Regions from separate parts of the Paenibacillus sp. YAF4_2 genome, predicted to be linked through region 3. Evidence: a T-box and tRNA genes for the amino acid it is inferred to sense, from the RefSeq annotation. Region 3 holds a T-box; the other regions hold tRNA genes.
What was found. The T-box of region 3 lies ahead of argS (arginine--tRNA ligase). A T-box ahead of a tRNA ligase gene usually reads a tRNA of that ligase, here a tRNA-Arg.
Positions count from the first base shown of each region.

Region 1: it has a tRNA-Arg gene. The T-box ahead of argS (arginine--tRNA ligase) is inferred to sense a tRNA for this amino acid. The anticodon was not compared.
Region 2: it has a tRNA-Arg gene. The T-box ahead of argS (arginine--tRNA ligase) is inferred to sense a tRNA for this amino acid. The anticodon was not compared.
Region 4: it has a tRNA-Arg gene. The T-box ahead of argS (arginine--tRNA ligase) is inferred to sense a tRNA for this amino acid. The anticodon was not compared.

Region 1 covers NZ_JBFRCT010000020.1:24,220-28,780, forward strand. The annotation lists gene AB4Y93_RS28560 (gluconeogenesis factor YvcK family protein) at 1-605, shown strand, start outside; gene whiA (DNA-binding protein WhiA) at 613-1,542, shown strand; gene AB4Y93_RS28570 (HPr family phosphocarrier protein) at 1,700-1,969, shown strand; gene clpP (ATP-dependent Clp endopeptidase proteolytic subunit ClpP) at 2,034-2,615, opposite strand; tRNA gene AB4Y93_RS28580 (tRNA-Arg) at 2,807-2,881, opposite strand; gene AB4Y93_RS28585 (sugar-binding transcriptional regulator) at 3,123-4,169, shown strand; gene gap (type I glyceraldehyde-3-phosphate dehydrogenase) at 4,249-4,561, shown strand, end outside.
Region 2 covers NZ_JBFRCT010000003.1:541,471-546,031, reverse strand. The annotation lists gene clpP (ATP-dependent Clp endopeptidase proteolytic subunit ClpP) at 1-167, opposite strand, end outside; gene tig (trigger factor) at 412-1,716, opposite strand; gene AB4Y93_RS09895 (hypothetical protein) at 1,804-2,763, opposite strand; tRNA gene AB4Y93_RS09890 (tRNA-Arg) at 2,992-3,068, shown strand; gene AB4Y93_RS09885 (family 43 glycosylhydrolase) at 3,147-3,791, opposite strand; gene AB4Y93_RS09880 (AAA family ATPase) at 3,889-4,494, opposite strand.
Region 3 covers NZ_JBFRCT010000004.1:290,465-295,025, forward strand. The annotation lists gene AB4Y93_RS11730 (ABC transporter permease) at 1-296, opposite strand, end outside; gene AB4Y93_RS11735 (L-lactate dehydrogenase) at 850-1,803, shown strand; gene AB4Y93_RS11740 (thioredoxin family protein) at 1,845-2,165, shown strand; T-box leader at 2,210-2,445, shown strand; gene argS (arginine--tRNA ligase) at 2,492-4,186, shown strand; gene AB4Y93_RS11750 (hypothetical protein) at 4,229-4,561, opposite strand, start outside.
Region 4 covers NZ_JBFRCT010000018.1:41,248-45,808, reverse strand. The annotation lists gene AB4Y93_RS28020 (DinB family protein) at 1-257, opposite strand, end outside; gene AB4Y93_RS28015 (hypothetical protein) at 634-900, opposite strand; partial or broken gene AB4Y93_RS28010 (arsenate reductase/protein-tyrosine-phosphatase family protein) at 980-1,132, opposite strand; gene AB4Y93_RS28005 (MBL fold metallo-hydrolase) at 1,279-2,010, shown strand; tRNA gene AB4Y93_RS28000 (tRNA-Arg) at 2,122-2,199, opposite strand; gene AB4Y93_RS27995 (Spo0E family sporulation regulatory protein-aspartic acid phosphatase) at 2,484-2,675, shown strand; gene tadA (tRNA adenosine(34) deaminase TadA) at 2,676-3,146, opposite strand; gene AB4Y93_RS27985 (ATP-binding protein) at 3,360-4,561, shown strand, end outside.

The DNA of each region.
Region 1 (4,561 bases), on a different contig from region 3:
GTGTTCTTCCAGCAGCAGGGCGGGCCATTGTGCTGAGCGCGGAAATGACTGACGGTACGATTGTTGTTGGGGAATCACTTATTCCGAAGGCAGGCAAAAAGATTAAACGGGTATTTGTTGAGCCCGATGATGTGGAGCCGCTCCCGGAAGCGATAGAAGCCATTGAGCAAGCCGATGCGATCCTGATCGGTCCCGGCAGCTTATATACGAGCATCATTCCGAATTTGCTCGTGCCTAGGCTGGCGCAAGCGATCGTGGATTCGACAGCGGTTAAGCTGTTTGTATGTAATGTGATGACACAGCCCGGTGAGACGGATGGCTATTCTGTCAGTGATCATCTGAAGGCGATTCATGAGCATATCGGGCATAGCCTGTTCGATTATGTACTCGTTAATGATGGAGAGATTCCGCCAGAGGTATCGGATAAATATGCAGAGCTGGGCGCAACCCCTGTGGGGCTGGATTTTGACGAAGTTGCCAAAATGGGACCGGAGATTATCTCCGACCGCCTTGTCCTTTATCGGACTTTCCTAAGGCATGACGCAGAACGGCTAAGTCATCATATTTATAAATTAGTGGAAAACTGGATGATAAGAAAGAGGTGAACAAGCGATGTCATTTGCGGCGCAAACGAAGAAAGAGCTGACAATGGTTGAGGCGGACACCTGCTGCGAGCGGGCTGAATTGTCTGCACTCATTCGAATGAACGGCTCCGTCAGTGTATCCAGCCGCAAAGTCGTCCTCGACATCTCAACCGAAAATGCAGCAATTGCCCGTCGGATCTATTCCTTGTTAAAAAAGCATTTTGAAGTGCATACGGAACTGCTCGTTCGTAAAAAAATGCGGCTTAAAAAAAATAATGTATACATCGTCAGAATTCCGACGAGGGTACAGGAAATACTAAGTGAGCTTCGAATTGTATCTGAGGGTTTTGTATTTAATGATGGCATTGATAAGAATATTATCAAGAAGTCTTGCTGTAAACGGTCTTATTTGCGGGGAGCATTCCTTGCGGGTGGCTCTGTCAATAATCCGGAAGGCTCGTCCTACCACCTTGAAATTTCTTCGATGTATGAAGAACATTGTGAGGCTTTGGTGGAGCTCGCGAATAAGTTTGATCTGAATGCCAGATGTATTGAGCGCAAGAAGGGCTTTGTGTTCTACATCAAAGAGGGCGAGAAAATTATTGAGTTGCTGAACATTGTGGGCGCTCACCAAGCACTGTTCAAATTCGAGGATGTACGTATTATGCGTGACATGCGTAATTCCGTTAATCGGATTGTTAACTGTGAAACGGCGAACTTGAACAAAACGATTGGTGCAGCTGTTCGACAAATCGACAACATCAGACTGCTTCAGAGGGAGATTGGGCTCAATAATTTGCCGGATAAGCTGAGAGAAGTTGCAGAAGTCAGGCTTCAGCATCCCGATATGAATCTGAAGGAAGTTGGCGAAATGCTCAAGGGCAGTGTAAGCAAATCAGGCGTTAACCATCGGCTTAGGAAGATTGATGAGCTTGCGGAAAAAATACGCAATGGCTAAACTTTTAACCTAGTGCATCAGATGGTATAATGATATAATATGAACAAAAAGTCTTATTGAAAATTATTAGTCATGTCAGGCTGAGCATGAAGCGAAATGTCCGTTTGTATGGAGGGCTGCTTGCCGGACTTATTATAGTATAGGGGGTATGGTTACCATGACAAGGCTACCGGTTGTCGTTCGTCTTAAAACAGGTCTGCACGCAAGACCTGCCGCATTATTCGTTCAAGAAGCGAACAAATTTTCCTCCGAAGTATTTGTTGAGAAAGACGACAAGAAAGTAAATGCAAAATCCATTATGGGTATTATGAGCCTTGCTATTAGCTCGGGTACAGAGATTTTCATCAGCGCAGAAGGCTCGGATGCAGAGCAGGCTGTAAACGCTTTAGTCGCTCTCGTCAGCAAAGAAGAGCTGGAGAACCAATAATAGCGAAAGACAAAAGAGCGCCCCGGTATTCATTATGAATACCGGGGCGCTCTTTTTGTATTAATTAAACTTTCTCGATAACTCTGTCGATCAAGCCGTATTCCTGTGCTTCCGCTGCACTCATGAAGTAATCGCGGTCCGTATCTTTCTCGATCCGTTCAAGCGGCTGGCCGGAACGTTCAGCAAGAATACCGTTTAGCTTATCGCGCATCTTAATAATGCGGCGAGCCCGAATCTCGATATCACTAGCTTGGCCTTCAGCGCCGCCAAGCGGCTGATGGATCATAACCTCGCTGTTCGGAAGTGCATAGCGTTTGCCTTTAGCACCGGCCGTGAGCAGGAAAGCACCCATCGAAGCAGCCATACCTACACAAATCGTCGAAACATCAGGTTTAATGTATTGCATCGTATCATAGATTGCCATGCCCGCTGTAATGGAACCACCTGGGCTATTAATGTAGAGAGAAATATCTTTTTCAGGATCATCAGCTGCCAGGAACAGCAATTGGGCGATAATGGAGTTGGCCACTACGTCGTTTACGCCTGACCCGAGGAAGATGATGCGATCCTTCAGAAGACGGGAGTAAATGTCATAAGCGCGCTCTCCGCGATTGTTCTGTTCAATAACCATAGGAACGAAATTCATATCCAACCAAGTCCCCTCCTCATAATAAAAAAGATGGTATTGCAATAATTTCATAATAGCGGATTGCTATTCAAAAGTCAAAGAAAGTCAAACTCGCTTTGAGAAAAGCTAAATCCTGTAACAAGCAAAAAAACCGCCCTCAATCAAGAGGGCGGTTTAACGTTTATGTATAGGCGATAATGATAGTTGAATGGCGCGCCCGCTAGGAATCGAACCTAGATCTCAGGCTCCGGAGGCCTACGTCATATCCATTGGACCACGGGCGCACAATGTAAAGCAACAGCAAAACTTAGTATACGCGAATCATTTGTAGAAAGCAAGATAGATGAGAAAAATAAATTTGAGCAAATCGTGAATACAAACGCTTACATCAACATTTGCTTACTTGCCATGTGAACTGTTTTTAGCTAAAATAAAGGTGGGACTTAAAGTGAGTATGCGGGACGTTTAACGTCCATCCCCTGAAAGCCCATTACGCCTATTGACGGGTGGAGTGAAAAGTAGAGGATGCGTCACATTATTGAGCTGCAGAAGCAGCTTCTCCCAGATATGCTTGACGTAATGAAGAAGCGATACTCGATATTGCGCCAAGTTATGTTGTCTGATCTCATCGGTCGTCGAACACTCGCGAATTCTTTAGGGATGACGGAACGGGTACTCCGGGCGGAGACAGACTTCCTGAAATCACAGGGCCTGCTCGATATTCATACGGCGGGAATGCGAATCAGTGAGTCAGGAAAACAACTGCTTGAACAATTGGAGCCCTTCTACAAAACGTTGTTCGGATTATCCGATCTGGAAGAGAAGATCAGAAGTCATTTCGGTTTATCGCAAGTTGTTATTGTAGCAGGCGATTCCGAGGAGTCTGAGCAAACGAAGCGAGAGCTCGGACGAGCAGCTTGCCAAGTGCTCAGCAAAGTAATGGAGCCTAACGATGTCGTAGCCGTAACTGGTGGAACGACAATTGCCCAGGTTGCCAACCACTTAACGTCAACAACGCCGCTCAAGAACAATTGGTTCGTGCCGGCAAGAGGCGGGCTTGGAGAAAGCCTTGATTATCAAGCGAATACGATTGCCTCAACGATGGCCAAGCGCACGGGTGCGAATTACCGTATGCTGCATGTGCCGGATCATCTTGGTGATGAGGCTTATGCATCCATGATGCAAGAGCCGAGTATCCGAGATATTGTTGAAGTCATTCGTAGTGCTCGAATCGTAGTGCACGGGATCGGGGACGCTATGGTGATGGCCAGACGCAGAAAGCTGAAGCCTGAGCTTGTGAATGCAATGGCAGCTGATGGCGCATTGGCGGAGGCATTTGGGTTTTATTTCGACCGTAACGGTGAGGTTGTTCACAAAATGCAAACAGTAGGATTACGACTCGATGATATTGTGAAGACTGAAGTTGTTATTGGTATTGCTGGCGGCAAAAGCAAAGCTGAAGCGATAGGTGCCATAATGAAGTTCGGGCACGATGATGTATTGATTACAGATGAAGCGGCTGCTCTTGAGTTGTCCGCCATTATCGACGCACAGCAACAATCGTTATCTTAACGATTTGCGGCAAGTCTTGCTGCAGACCGTTTTGAAATATATACCATAGTCATTTAAAAAAGCTTAGGAGGAATTTAAAATGGTTAAAATTGGTATTAACGGATTTGGCCGTATCGGCCGTAACGTGTTCCGCGCAGCGCTGAACAACCCTAATGTAGAAGTAGTAGCGGTGAATGACCTGACTGACACTAGCACTCTGGCTCACCTGCTGAAATATGATACAACTCATGGCACTCTTGATGCTACAGTTGAAGCTAAAGAAGGCGCAATCGTTGTTAACGGCAAAGAAATCAAAGTATTTGCTGAGCGTAACCCTGAGAACCTGGCATGGGGCTCCGTAGGCGCTGAAATCGTTGTTGAATCGACTGGTATCTTCACAGCTAAAGAAAAAG
Region 2 (4,561 bases), on a different contig from region 3:
GGATCGTCGGCCGCCAGAAAAAGCAGCTGTGCGATAACTGAATTTGCTACGTCATCATCAATAGCGCTCCCGAGAAAAATGATTCTGTCCTTCAATAAGCGCGAGTAAATATCGTAAGACCGTTCTCCGCGATTCGTTTGTTCAACTACGATAGGTACCAGATTCATGCGACCAACCTCTTTTCTTTTGGGACTTATTTTATTTCATGTTTTCTATTGTATCACGTCAAATGAGCAATGTCATTTTTCCAAGTAATACAGTAATACAGTATACGGTGAGCTACGCTCGATATGTACGGAGATTCTTTCTCCATTTTAAAAGCACTTCAGTTATGTAGGGTGAAAAGAAGGCACGTATCTGACGATGACGTGCCTTTTCTTCGTATTTATTCAATTTGAAAGTTTGAGACGATTACGCTCCAGCTACTTCAGCTGTTTTGCTGTTTTCAACGAGGAATTCAATCGTTTTACGAAGCTCAATGTCTTCTTTCAAGCTGTCGATTTGACCGTTTTGCTCGAAGATGCCGCGAAGTTCAGCCGCTGGGCGGTTGTATGCTTTCGACAACGATTCGAGTTCTTCGTTCACGTCTTCTTCGGATACTTGAACGCCTTCTGCTTTCGCAATTGCATTCAGAACCAGGTTGTTGCGAACGCGTTTCTCAGCATCGCTCTTCATTTGGTCGCGCAGAACTGCTTCGCTTTGACCGGAGAATTGATAGTACAGGTCGATGTTCATGCCTTGCATGCGAAGACGGTTCTCGAAGTCGCGAAGCATGAAGTCAACTTCTGTATTGATCATTGGTTCTGGAACTTCTACTTCAGAAGCTTCAGCCGCTTTCTCGATTACAGCATTTTGCAGGTTACGTTCTGCTTCGTTCTCTTTGCTTTCTTTCAGCTTGGAGACAAGATCCTGCTTGTACTCTTCAAGCGTATCGAATTCGCTGACATCTTTAGCAAACTCATCGTCAAGAGCCGGCAGGTTTTTACGTTTGATTTCATGCAGCTTCACTTTGAATACAGCCTGTTTACCAGCCAGGTTTTCTGCATGGTACGATTCAGGGAATGTTACTTCAATATCCTTGAAATCGCCAGTTTGCATACCAACTACTTGATCTTCGAAGCCAGGGATGAACGAACCTGAACCAATTTCAAGCGAGTAAGCTTCAGCTTTACCGCCGTCGAATGCTTCGCCGTCTACATAGCCGTCAAAGTCGATTACAGTGATGTCGCCTTGCTCTGCAGCGCCTTCTTCAAGGACAGTCAGCTCAGCATGACGTTGTTGCAGACGCTCAAGTTCAGCGTTTACTTCTTCGTCGCTGACTTCAGCTTCAAAGGATGGAATTTCCAGACCCTTGTATTCGCCAAGAGTAACTTCTGGACGAACGATAACTTTTGCTTTAAATTTGAACGTTTCGCCTTTAGCGAATTGTTCAACATCAATCTCAGGACGGTCAACAGGACGTTGTTCCGTAACTTTAACTGCTTCTTCATAAGCTGTAGGCAACAGGATGTCAATTGCATCCTGGTACAGGCTTTCCACGCCGAAACGGGATTCGAACATTGCCCGTGGCACTTTACCTTTACGGAAGCCAGGTACGTTTACCTTTTGTACGACTTTCTTAAATGCTTGATCAAGCGCTGCAGCGACTTTCTCAGCTTCAACCTCAACATCGATCGATACGAGGTTCTTGTCTATTTTTTCCCAAGTTGCTTTCATTTTATGCTTTCCCCTCCAAAATACGCATCACGCCAATTAGTATTCGCTTCATAAACCACTCTATTATAATCAACCTGCGCCATCATTTCAAGGCTGATGATCATCTTCTGTAGATTGCTGCATCGCAGCGACCTGCCGAAGTGTCCTGCAAGCCTGCTCATATCTGAATCTTAATGGCTCGGTTATGCCGTAGGCTTCCCGGACATCATCATCATTGGCAGAGCCGTAAACCGTCAGTAACAGCGTGAGATGGAGCGCCGCTGCATAGCTGTCGACTGTCTCTTCATCCTCTCGGAGCATCCATTGATAGGATGTGGTTCCATACAAAAATTGGAGACTTTCTTTCCACAATTCTTTGGCAAAATGAGGCAGTGTAGGATCATCTGCTTCCGTCACAGCTTCCACTCGTTCAAGAATCCGGATGACTGGCCTTGGAAAATCATCAAGTGCAAGTGGTGTAGATTCAATGTCGAGCTCTACTCTCTCGCCCATCCGATCCAGTGACAGCTGACCGGATATTTCCCGCTTACGTAGGCATTGCAGCGCCTTAAACTGTACAACAGGATGAATGGCCTTGCCGCTAGTCAGCCATTCTACCATTACCTGATCAATCTCAGGCGAGTGTATGTATGCTGCTCGTTCCAATGCCAATATTTGCTGGTCAATCATTGGATGATGCTCCATGATATAGAGCACCTGCTTAATGTATGCCTCATCCTGCTCCGGCGGATTCAGCAGCTGCTCGCGAAAGCTCTCTTCGCTGACTCCTTCATCATCCTGGCCGCCAGGCAGAACGGCTCCTTCGGAATCTGATCCGGGAAACGCCATATCAAGCCAGGTTAGAAGGCTTCTCCATTCTTCGTAATGCCGTTCATCCTCGCCGCGGCATTGCAGAAGAAAGCGGAGTAAATTTTTGGCTTCGCCATATTGCTCGGATTCCAGCATCCGGGTGAGCTGAATTTGATAATGATCCAGCATCTTCGGAAATAAATAAACGTTATCTGGTGTAGTTATGGTATCACCGCCTTGTCGGTCAAACCGCTTCATTCGTGCCTATTGCTTGCGTTAGATTATATCACGTTACATGCTAATATAAAAACAATGCATTCACGAGTCTTGATTTTTCGAGTAGGCTTATGCTATATTTACCAAGCGAATTTTTTTCGCGGGCTTTAGTAAACATAGATGAAGCTTCTATTCCCTTCATTCACTCTAAAATTTTTAAAATTACCTATTGCCAACTCATGCAATTGCATGATATACTCATTCTTACGTGTCCCAGTAGCTCAGCCGGATAGAGCACACGCCTTCTAAGCGTGCGGTCGGGGGTTCGAATCCCTCCTGGGACGCCATTTTCCCAAACATAATGACAATTAATAAAACCCGCAAAACCTTGATACCCAAGGATTTGCGGGTTTTTTGCTGTTTTTTTACCTTTTAATTAACAATCTTGAAGTAGCATCCTGTTTCTCTGTGTCGGTACTTATCGGGTCCAGCTTGAGCACATAATTATTGTGTCTAATATATCTTGTTGGGAAATTATACGACTGAAGCCTGTTTTTGACCCCGTTAATCCCGGTTGAGGTTTGGAAAATGGTCGGAATTGTACCGTCCACATTATAAGTAAACTTCTCAATGACGACCGAACGTCTGTAATCTCCCCCCGTCGCTAATGCACCGTTATGGGATATAAAGTAGGACTGTCCTTTATAGTCGATAATCGCTTGATGTATTGTCCCACTTGTAGGGATTGCAGGCTGAATGACGCCCTTGTATGTCCACGGCCCTGTTGGGCTGGTGCTTGTTGAGTAAGAGATGGATTCCGGCCAGCCGGATGCATAGGAGAGATAATACACCCCGTTACGTTTATGAAGCCATGGAGCTATCGTATAGTCGGGACCAAATGCCGCAGTTGTCAAAGGAACGGAAACAATTGAACCGTTAAGAGAAGTCATGTCGCTGTTAAGCTTGGCATAAAACAAAGCATCATTGCCCCAGTACAAATAAGCCTGCCCGTCATCATCCACAAAAACAGTTGGGTCAATATCGCCCCATGCCGTTGTATTAGGCGTCATATCATTCGTAATAAGCGCGTGTCCAAGCGCAATTTGTTTTTTTGTTCATCTATATAAAAAAAGACGATGCCTCTGCTCAGGGCCTCGTCCTATATGTTTATACCGTTGTAACTGCTTTGTCTGTTACGAATTGATAAAGCGTCTCCACTTGCTCGCCGCTCATCTCACCGCTGTTATCATATACAAGAATGGAAGATTGCGGGATATCCCAATTAATTTCAGGAACAAAAGCTACACGTTTCTCAAAATTCGACCAATGGTCCAATTTCCATTGATCACGCTCCGTTTGACGCCCGATAATGCGATTTTTCTGCAGTTCGATATTCTCAAGGGTGACTACGATTACCTTAACGTCCACCTGATCTTTGGTCAGACCTGCAGCTGAAATAACTTCTTCGATCCATACTCTATTCTTAAGCTCGGCTGTGAACGGAGAAATCATAAATACGTTCTGGCCTGCAGCCAAGTTCTCAATACAAATATCCTTAGTCGTATCATATTCCAAATCACGAAGGTTTTGTTTATAGAAGTCCGAATCACGGTCGTTCTTGTCGAGGCCGTTAATTTCCAGCATCGCCTCTACGAATCGTCCGCCTACCGTATCACGATCAAGAAAAGCAGCCGGAATACGCTCCGATAATTTTCTTGCAACGGTTGTCTTGCCTGTACCTGCTACACCAACGAAAAACACTAACTTTTGCAATGCCTGATGCCTCCACTATGAAACTAGTTTATCCTCCCATTGTACCACTCCTCGCCCAATAAAGGTA
Region 3 (4,561 bases):
CCGCTGATGGACAGCGTATTTTTGAGGACAGTATAAAAACTAGAATCATTCAAGAACTGCTTGAAGTACCGCAGTCCTTCCCATGGACTTCCCATTATTCCGAGGTTGTACTTAAAATCTTTAAATGCAATCAAAATGCCATACATCGGATAATAGCTGAACACCAGATACCAGATAACAGCTGGCAGCATAAATAAATAGGCAGCCCTGAAACTCCAAACCCTCGACCAAGTCGTGTTCTTTTTTCCCTTTACGGCCTCGACTCTTGCCTCAACCCTTGCTTCATTCACAATCATTTTCCTTCCCACCTCCTAATAGGTTTAAAGCTAATGTGCATCCCATACGCAGCTCTTGCTCTTCATGTGGTTTTAGCTTCTTTTCCCCCATTCCAAGAAAGCGGTTTCATCTTCTGATATAAATATAATATATTCAATATGTTATTTCAATACTCCTTTTGAACAATTTTAGGGATTATTTGGGCAAAAGAGCTTAATTCTCTAATATCCTTTCACATACGCCCTCTTTTTGTGCTAGGCTCTATTCACCTAAACCTATAAAACATATTTAATATATTTGTCGTATTATGTTAGAAAATGAAGAAAATAATTTTCACATCCGCCTATTTAACTCAGACTAAAGTACTATAACCTAGCATCTTACACCTGATGTTCATCCACCTTCTCATCAACTTCCCGACGCGACCACTCTTACTTCCCTTGGATATCAAGGAATCCCAGTATGTTACAGATTTCCGTGTCACCCTTCTTCACATCTACCTATCTTTGTCACATGATTCGTATGCAAGCCCATATATTAGAGTAACAACATTTGTTAAGGGGCTGGATGGCAATGAGGAGCAAAGCGCGCAAGGTAGCGATCGTTGGGGTTGGCAATGTAGGTTCAAGCTGCGCGTATTCCCTTATCAATCAGTCGATATGTGATGAAATCATGCTTATTGACCGGACGCCGGACCGCGCGATCGCACAGGCACTCGATATGACGCACGGGATGGACTTCGTACACAGCCGTACCAAAATATACACAGGCACATATGAACAATGCTCGGATATGGATGTGGTCATCCTTTGCGCTGGCGGATATCCAAAAGATGGAGGCGACCGGATGGGCATGCTGCATGCCGTCGCGGACATTTATAAACATATTATTCCGCGGATTATGGACAGTGGATTTAGCGGTATTTTTCTCGCCGCTGCTAATCCCGTTGATGTTGTCACTTATGTTGTATGGAAGCTGTCTGGGCTTCCACGCAGCTCTGTCATGGGTACCGGCACCTCCATTGATTCCGCCCGGCTCAAGACACTGCTCTGCGAGCACTTCCCTGTTGATCCGCGAAGCGTACATGGGTATGTGCTTGGTGAGCATGGGGAATCACAGTTCCCGGCCTGGTCACATGTGACGATTGGCGGGAAGCCGATTCGTGATATTTTGACCCAGCATCCGGTCAGGTTCGGTCACCTTAAGCTCGAAGAGATTGCACTACAGACCAAAAACGCCGGCTGGGAGATTTATACTCGTAAAGGCTCGACACACTATGGTATCGGGAACGCGCTTGCCTATATTACTCGCTCCATACTGTACGATGAGCACCGCATCATCGCCGTCTCCTCGGTCCTGGAGCAGGAATATAACCAGACTGGCATTGCAGCTGGCGTTCCCGCAATCATTACCCACAACGGTGTCAAAGAGATCATCGAGCTGAATTTATCACCGGAGGAAGAGCAGCAGATGACGTTCTCATGCAGTACGATTAGAAGTGCAATTGAGCAGTTGGCACTTGGATGATACAATGGTAGGCATCATTCCAAGTCTGGGAGAGTCATAATATGTCCTTAAATCAATATACCGATCTACAGCTCCAAGAAGAGATTCAGCGTGGAGGCTCCGTGCTTGTTCTATACCGCAGTACCTTCTGCACTCCTTGTCATACTATTGCAGGACAACTAGAGGCCGTCGCCCCTGCTCTTCGCGAGGAAATGACCGTTACATCGGTCAATATTGATCTTTTCCCGCAGACTGCCGCTCCGCTGGAGCTTCGTTCTGTCCCTGCCCTTGCGCTCTACAAAGATGGCCAGCCGATTACCGTTATGCGTACCTTTGTGGCCTGCCAATCGTTCATCAACATTCTTAGCAGCCGAACGAAGTAATAGATTGATTTTTCAGATAATATCCAGTATGATGCTCGTTATAACTAATATCGAGGAACGGGACAGTATCCTTATGATGTTCATGAGCAGCGAGCCGGGGTGGTGAAAGCCGGTGATGACAATTAAGGTGAAGAGGACCCGGGAGATGGCTGGCCGAACCTTACAGTAGGCCCGCCCGGTTCAGTACCGTTACAACGGCGAGATGCTTATAACGACGTGACTTCCATAGTCCCTCTATAAGCAACAAGAGTGGTACCACGGATTCAACCCCGTCTCTTTCTGAGACGGGGTTTTTATGTTTTCACAAATAAGCTGGAGGTCTTCTTATGTTAAAAGAAATGATTGCCGCATCATTAGCAAAGCATTGTTCTTTAAGCGAGCAGCAAATCTTTGAGCTCTTGGAGTTTCCGCCTAACGAACAGCTTGGCGACGTTGCCTTCCCTTGCTTTGCACTTTCCAAGACGTTGAAGCAAAGCCCCATTCTAATTGCTGAGCAGTTAAGTGAGTCTGTTCAAAGCGAGCTGTGGACTGCAGAGGCTGCCGGTCCCTATTTGAATTTTAAGTTTAACCGTGCTGAGGTTATTAAGCAGTTCGCAAATGAACACCGTGAGGAGGGTCTGCGTTTCCCCAAACTCGGGTCTGGCAAACGTGTCATTATCGACATGTCTTCTCCCAATATCGCAAAGCCATTTGGCATCGGGCATCTGCGGTCGACGATGATCGGCAACGCCCTTTATCATCTGCTAGGCAAGGTGGGCTATGAACCGGTAAACGTTAATCATCTAGGCGACTGGGGAACCCAATTTGGCAAAATGATAGCTGCTTACCTTCATTGGGGAGATCCTTCTCAGAAATCCGAAGAGCCGATTAAAGCCTATCTCGAGCTTTACGTCCGTTTCCATGAAGAAGCAAAGCTCCATCCCGAGCTGGAGGATGAGGCGCGTGAATGGTTCGTGAAGCTGGAAGCCGGTGATTCGGAGGCGCACCGCTATTGGCAAGTATTTATTGAGGACAGCCTCGCAGCGTTTAATCAGCTGTACGACCGTCTTGGGGTTTCCTTCGATCATTATCTTGGGGAAAGCTTCTATAACGATAAAATGGATGCCGTCGTTGAGCAGTTGGCACAGCTTGGGCTGCTTGAGGAAAGTGACGGTGCTCTGGTCGTCCATCTTGATGAGGAGGGACTGCCGCCATGCATCATCAAGAAATCGGATGGCTCTTCCATTTATGCGACCCGTGATCTTACAACGGCGATTTACCGGCATGAACAGATGGATGGAGACGAGTTGCTGTATGTTGTAGGTGCGGAGCAGTCGCTGCACTTCCGCCAGTTATTCCTCGTGCTGGAGCGGATGGGCTTCGATTGGGCGAAGCAATGCAAGCATATCCCGTTTGGACTAATGCTGATGGATGGGCAGAAAATGTCTACCCGCAGAGGAAAAGTGGTATTCCTCGAGGATGTATTGGATGAAGCAACAGCACATGCACTGCGCATTATCGAAGAGAAGAACCCGTCCCTCACAAGTAAAGCCGCAATAGCTGAAGCCGTTGGGGTAGGCGCCGTTATTTTTGGCGACTTACTCCATTCACGGCTGCATGAAGTGAACTTCTCACTGGAGGAAATCGTTAACTTCGAGGGCGAGACTGGGCCATACGTACAATACACCTATGCCCGGACGCAAAGCTTATTGCGTAAAGCAAGCTTGCAATCCGAAGCAGCTGGTACCGCGGCAATATCCGACTTCAGCTTCGTTTCTAGCGATTACTCCTGGCAGCTTGCCAAAGCTCTGATGCGCTACCCCGATGCCCTCACCCAAGCCGCTCAGCGGTATGAGCCCTCAGTCGTCGCTCGCTATCTAATCGAATTGGCACAGACGTTCAATCGGTTCTATCATCACGAGAAGATCATTACCGGTAACACAGCTGAACAAGTGGCGAAGCTCGCACTTGTCCAGCTGACAGCAGAGTGCCTTGAAGATGGGCTTAAGATGCTTGGACTTAAAGCTTTAAAAGAGATGTAAATCAAAAGGGGCCGGTTCGCTATAGCGAACTTGCCCCTTACTTTATTCTCCAGCCTGCTTCATCATACTCTGAGCAATCCATATGAAATCCTTCCGGGTTAGTTCGCTGCCCGTACTATCCATAATCGAATAATAGACGTTCTTCTGCTCATCGTACCAGAACAAATAGTGAGGGATATCAGCACCCTGACTGTCGTCACTCCTATAGAGAGCCTCTTGTTCTCCGATCCGGACGGTCTCCGAGGTGGCTGAAGCTGACTGAGCTACGGTTGCCTTCCCTCCATGCTCCGGATTGTCAGGACCAATTTGAGCCATTAGATTTAGTACAGTGGATCCGTTGGTAAAGCCCAAATTCACGCCAAGTGTATTCGTCCA
Region 4 (4,561 bases), on a different contig from region 3:
GAATCGCCCCTTGCAATGCGGAGCAGACGATAGCTTATAATACGCTCCGTGTCGGTTACATGACCTAGCACTTCCTTAATAGACCACTTGCCCTCGGCATAGCGATAGTCGGCATGTTCTGCGGATACCGCAGAGAAAATCTGGTTAGCCTCTGCCTGTTGCTCTTCTAATAGCGTAATCAGGCTTCCTTCTGGAACAAGGCCGATGTAACGCGAGAAAAACTCGTTATATTCGCTTACTTGTGGACGTTCAAACATGGATGGCACCTCCTTAGAATTAATTGGAGTATACCGCCTGTGATATTTCTTTTCAACTAAAAGAAGGAGCCCTGTTAGGGGCCCCTCCTTTGACGGTGTGTTGATTGTTTGAGACTTTACATATCACACTTCAACGTATTGATCACTCGGGCGGAGCTGCTCACGATCCGTTAGGGCGAAACGTGTTAAGCTCGCGTTAGAAGTACTCTGCGGCACAACCCCTCGCTTCCATCGCATTAAGTGGCTAGTTAAGATCCCCCAGTAGTTCTTGCTCCAAATGGGACAATGGAACCACACCTCACTTCACACCGTCACAAGTATTATGGTCGGTTTAAGGGATTGCTATGCATGCCGCGAAAAAATTTTCGTTCATCGCTTAATCCCAATCCCTTAATGCTAATCCACAAACGTAGCAGACACGGTCTGTCTTCCGCACCATATGTTTGCAGCCTGGACATGGTTCGTGGTCTTCTCCACTTGCCGCAGTCTCCTGTTGTGTACCTTTTCCAATTAGATGATTCCGAATATCTTGTACATTCTTCGCAAGGGTTGAGTTATCGATGGCGCTTTGAATGACTTCGTGCAGGACCCAGAATAAGAAAGCACCTACCAAACATACGCCAATAATTACGAATACGATCATTATGTCACCTCGTTATTTTAAGTGCCATCCGGATGTTTTTGAGAATGGACCTGTCCGGGAATAATCCCGTCATATGTGAATCTACCCACCCAATATGTCCTGCAGTAACCTTCATACGGGCATTCTCTTCTGTTCCTGCGGATCTGACTTCGTAGAGGCTGTATTGTTCGAATACTTTCTCCGCAGTAAGACTGCGCCACTTATTCCTGCTGCATACAAAGAGCAGCTTAATAAGATCACTTCCCTCTATACATACTTATATTCCATATTGTTACATGGGGAAATAGGTGCGTCAACGTGCCGAATTGACTCGAATACAAAAAGAGATCTATACTCTACTCGTATGTTTATGATCGATTTGAATGGGAGGCAGTTAAAATGCGAATTGCAGACGGAATTGAAATGTTGGAGCTTAATTTTGGGCCGATGACAATATGTCCGACGATCCTTTGGGACAAGGATGCTTGGGTGTTAATTGATACGGGGATGCCTGGAACTGCACCAGTAATTATAGAGCTTGCCAAGCAAGCAGGTATTGGGGAACAGCCGCTTAGCACCATTATTCTGACGCATCAGGATATTGATCATATCGGGGGGCTCCCGGCGTTTGCGGCAGAAAATCCGGCACCTGTTGTTTATGCCCATGAAGGTGATAAAGCAGTAATCAACGGCAAACAGCCGATGCTGAAGGCAACACCGGAACGTATAGCTGGCTTGCTTCAGACACTTCCGGAATTGGCACGCAGCCAATTCGAAGCGATGTTCCTGCAACCGACTAGTGAGAATGTTAATCGTACTATGGCAGACGGTGAGGAGCTGCCGTTTGGCGGCGGCCTAACGGTTATTCACACGCCTGGCCATACACCGGGGCACGTCAGCCTCTATCATAAGCCGAGCAAGACACTGATTGCAGCGGATGCGATGGTTGTCGAGAACGGGGAACTGAAAGGCCCTAGAGAGGCGGTTACGCCGGATATGGCGTTGGCGCTTCAATCGCTGAAAAAGTTTAGAGACTACGATATCGAGAACATTATTTGCTATCATGGTGGACTGCTTCAAGGGGATGGAAATAAGCATATAGCAGCGTTGACGGAGCAAGTGCTTGGTTAAAGGAATAATAACGGTGTGAAAAGGCGGCCAACTGGCCGTCTTTTTCTAATTTCCATTAATGAATTTAAAAAGAACCACATAACATCATGTGGTTCTTGGAAGGTCATCTTATGGCGCGCCACGGCGGGATTCGAACCCGCGACGCATAGTTTAGGAAACTATCGCTCTATCCTGCTGAGCTACGGGCGCGCAGTATGGTTTATTTTAGCATGGGAGGCTTGGAACATGCAACGCCGTCATTTTGTCTATATTTATGTCAGAAAACTTATCAACAAATATATGAACGAGCATGAAACATCTAGACGACTCACACAAAAGATGGTAATTTAGTACTGTTGGTCTATTTCATGTCGAAACATGCCTAAAAATTGTGTTTTATTGTCGACAGGTTTTTACAAACAGTCAAAAGAAGAAAGCGTATAATAATTTTAATACCACATCCATGAATATAAGGAGCGTGCCCCAAAGCGATTATGGACAAAACAGACCTGCTTATACAATTGCAATCGCTGCGACTGAAGCTTCATGAAGTAGCAGAGGCACGCGGTAGCTTGACCGATCCTGATGTTCTGGCAATCAGTGAAGAAGCTGATCAATTAATCGTTGCTTTGCAATATATGCAGCGCAACGAAGTTGCTTGCTCTTCCCTGCGGAGAAGCGAGTAATTATTTGCGTTTATTTCTCAAATTTCTGAAGAAGTTCGTCAGCAGTGCTGCGCATTCAGCCTGCAGAATACCGCTGGTTACTTCAGTCTCATGATTAAATCGGGGCTCCTGAAGCAAGTTCATTAATGTGCCTGCACAGCCTGCTTTAGGATCCCCCGTTCCGAATACAACCCGTTTTACCCTGGACTGGACAATGGCGCCAGCGCACATTGGACAAGGCTCAAGCGTGACATATAATGTACAATCCAAGAGCCGCCAAGCGCCAAGGCGCTCGCAAGCCTCTCGAATAGCGACCATTTCGGCATGTGCAGTCGGATCATGGTTAATCTCCCGTAAGTTATAGCCCTTTCCGACAACTTCCCCGTCTTTCACTAGGATTGCGCCGATTGGTACTTCGCCTATTTGCTCTGCTTTATTGGCTTCCTCGATGGCGAGCTGCATCCAGGCTTGATCTTCTTGTTCACGAATCATATTTTCCTCCAATTAACGATAAAAATCGAACATTTTCGCATTTATTCATCGAACAGATATTCTGTTGTTAACATGTAGTGGATAAAATTGTGGATAACTTATCAAATGTCCACAAAACTACACACAAACTATTCTAGGGGTATGTGGGTAAGTTGTTGATAATGTTAATAACTTGTGAATAACATCTGCCTTACATAAAGGATGTGTTGAGCCGTGTCATTCAAATTCAAGTTCTCCATCTACATAATTATGATTGTTCTGGCGATGTTCATCCTTATCGTTATTTTGGACCAATATGCCGCTCTTCGCAATATGAATCGAGATATGGAGCGACTTATGCAGCAGGCTTCTACCCAATTATCTGCGTCATTCGAGCAGTATCCGGGCTGGTCAGAGTCACCGGAACTTCGTTCTGACCCGGATTTTGAGCCAAATGTCATGCAGCTGCTATTAAAAAAGCTTTACCCGGATCTGGAGGAAGTAACCGTCTTCCGGCCTGACTCCACAGGTGATTTGTCGGCTCAGCAGGTTGTTTATGGTACCTATAGTATCCGTGAAGCAAATGATAAGTCGTATGCCTTGCGGGCGATGGAGTCCGGCTTTGAGGTGCAGGAAATTAAGCTGGACGGCAAGGAGTATGTGAAAAGCTACTACAGCGACAAGAGCCTTGCCCCATTCGTCATTGGCATCGTCTATGATTGCGAGGAATATAACCAGATCATGAGCATGAAGCGTTGGGATGCGATTACCTATGCAGGGATCATCCTTGTATTCGTGCTGGTCAGCAGTTATTTACTGGCCGGATTTATGCTGCGTCCGCTGAATGCGATCTTATGGAAGGTCAATGAGGTATCGCTTGGCCGCTTCCAGACTGCAATCAAGGTAAGGGGCAAAGATGAATTTGGACTGCTTGCGCTGAAGATTAATGCGATGTCTCAGAATCTTAGCATCTATATGGATAAGCTGCGGCAGGCATTTGAAGATAACCGGCAGATGAAGGAATATTTGCAGTCCTTTATCGACCATACCAGCGATGCCATCCACGTGGTAGATCTGCAAGGCAAGACGATTCAAGTGAATAAGGCCTTCGAGCAGCTGTTTGGGTTTACATCGGAGGAGGTTTTCGGGGAAGAAATTGAACTTATACCCGATACACACAGGGGAGAAATGCGGCTTATTCTTAATTCTTTACAGGAGGGCAAGGTGCTTCCTGCTCAAGAGACTATCCGAATGACCAAAAGTGGTGAGGTCATCCCAGTCAGTGTTACGATATCACCGATAAGGGACACGGAGGGCGTTATTCAGGCTTTTGCAAGTATTACAAGGGATATGAGAAGCCGTAACCGGATGGAGGAGCTGCTGCGTCGTTCAGAGAAGCTGACGACCGTTGGTCAGCTGGCAGCAGGTGTTGCCCA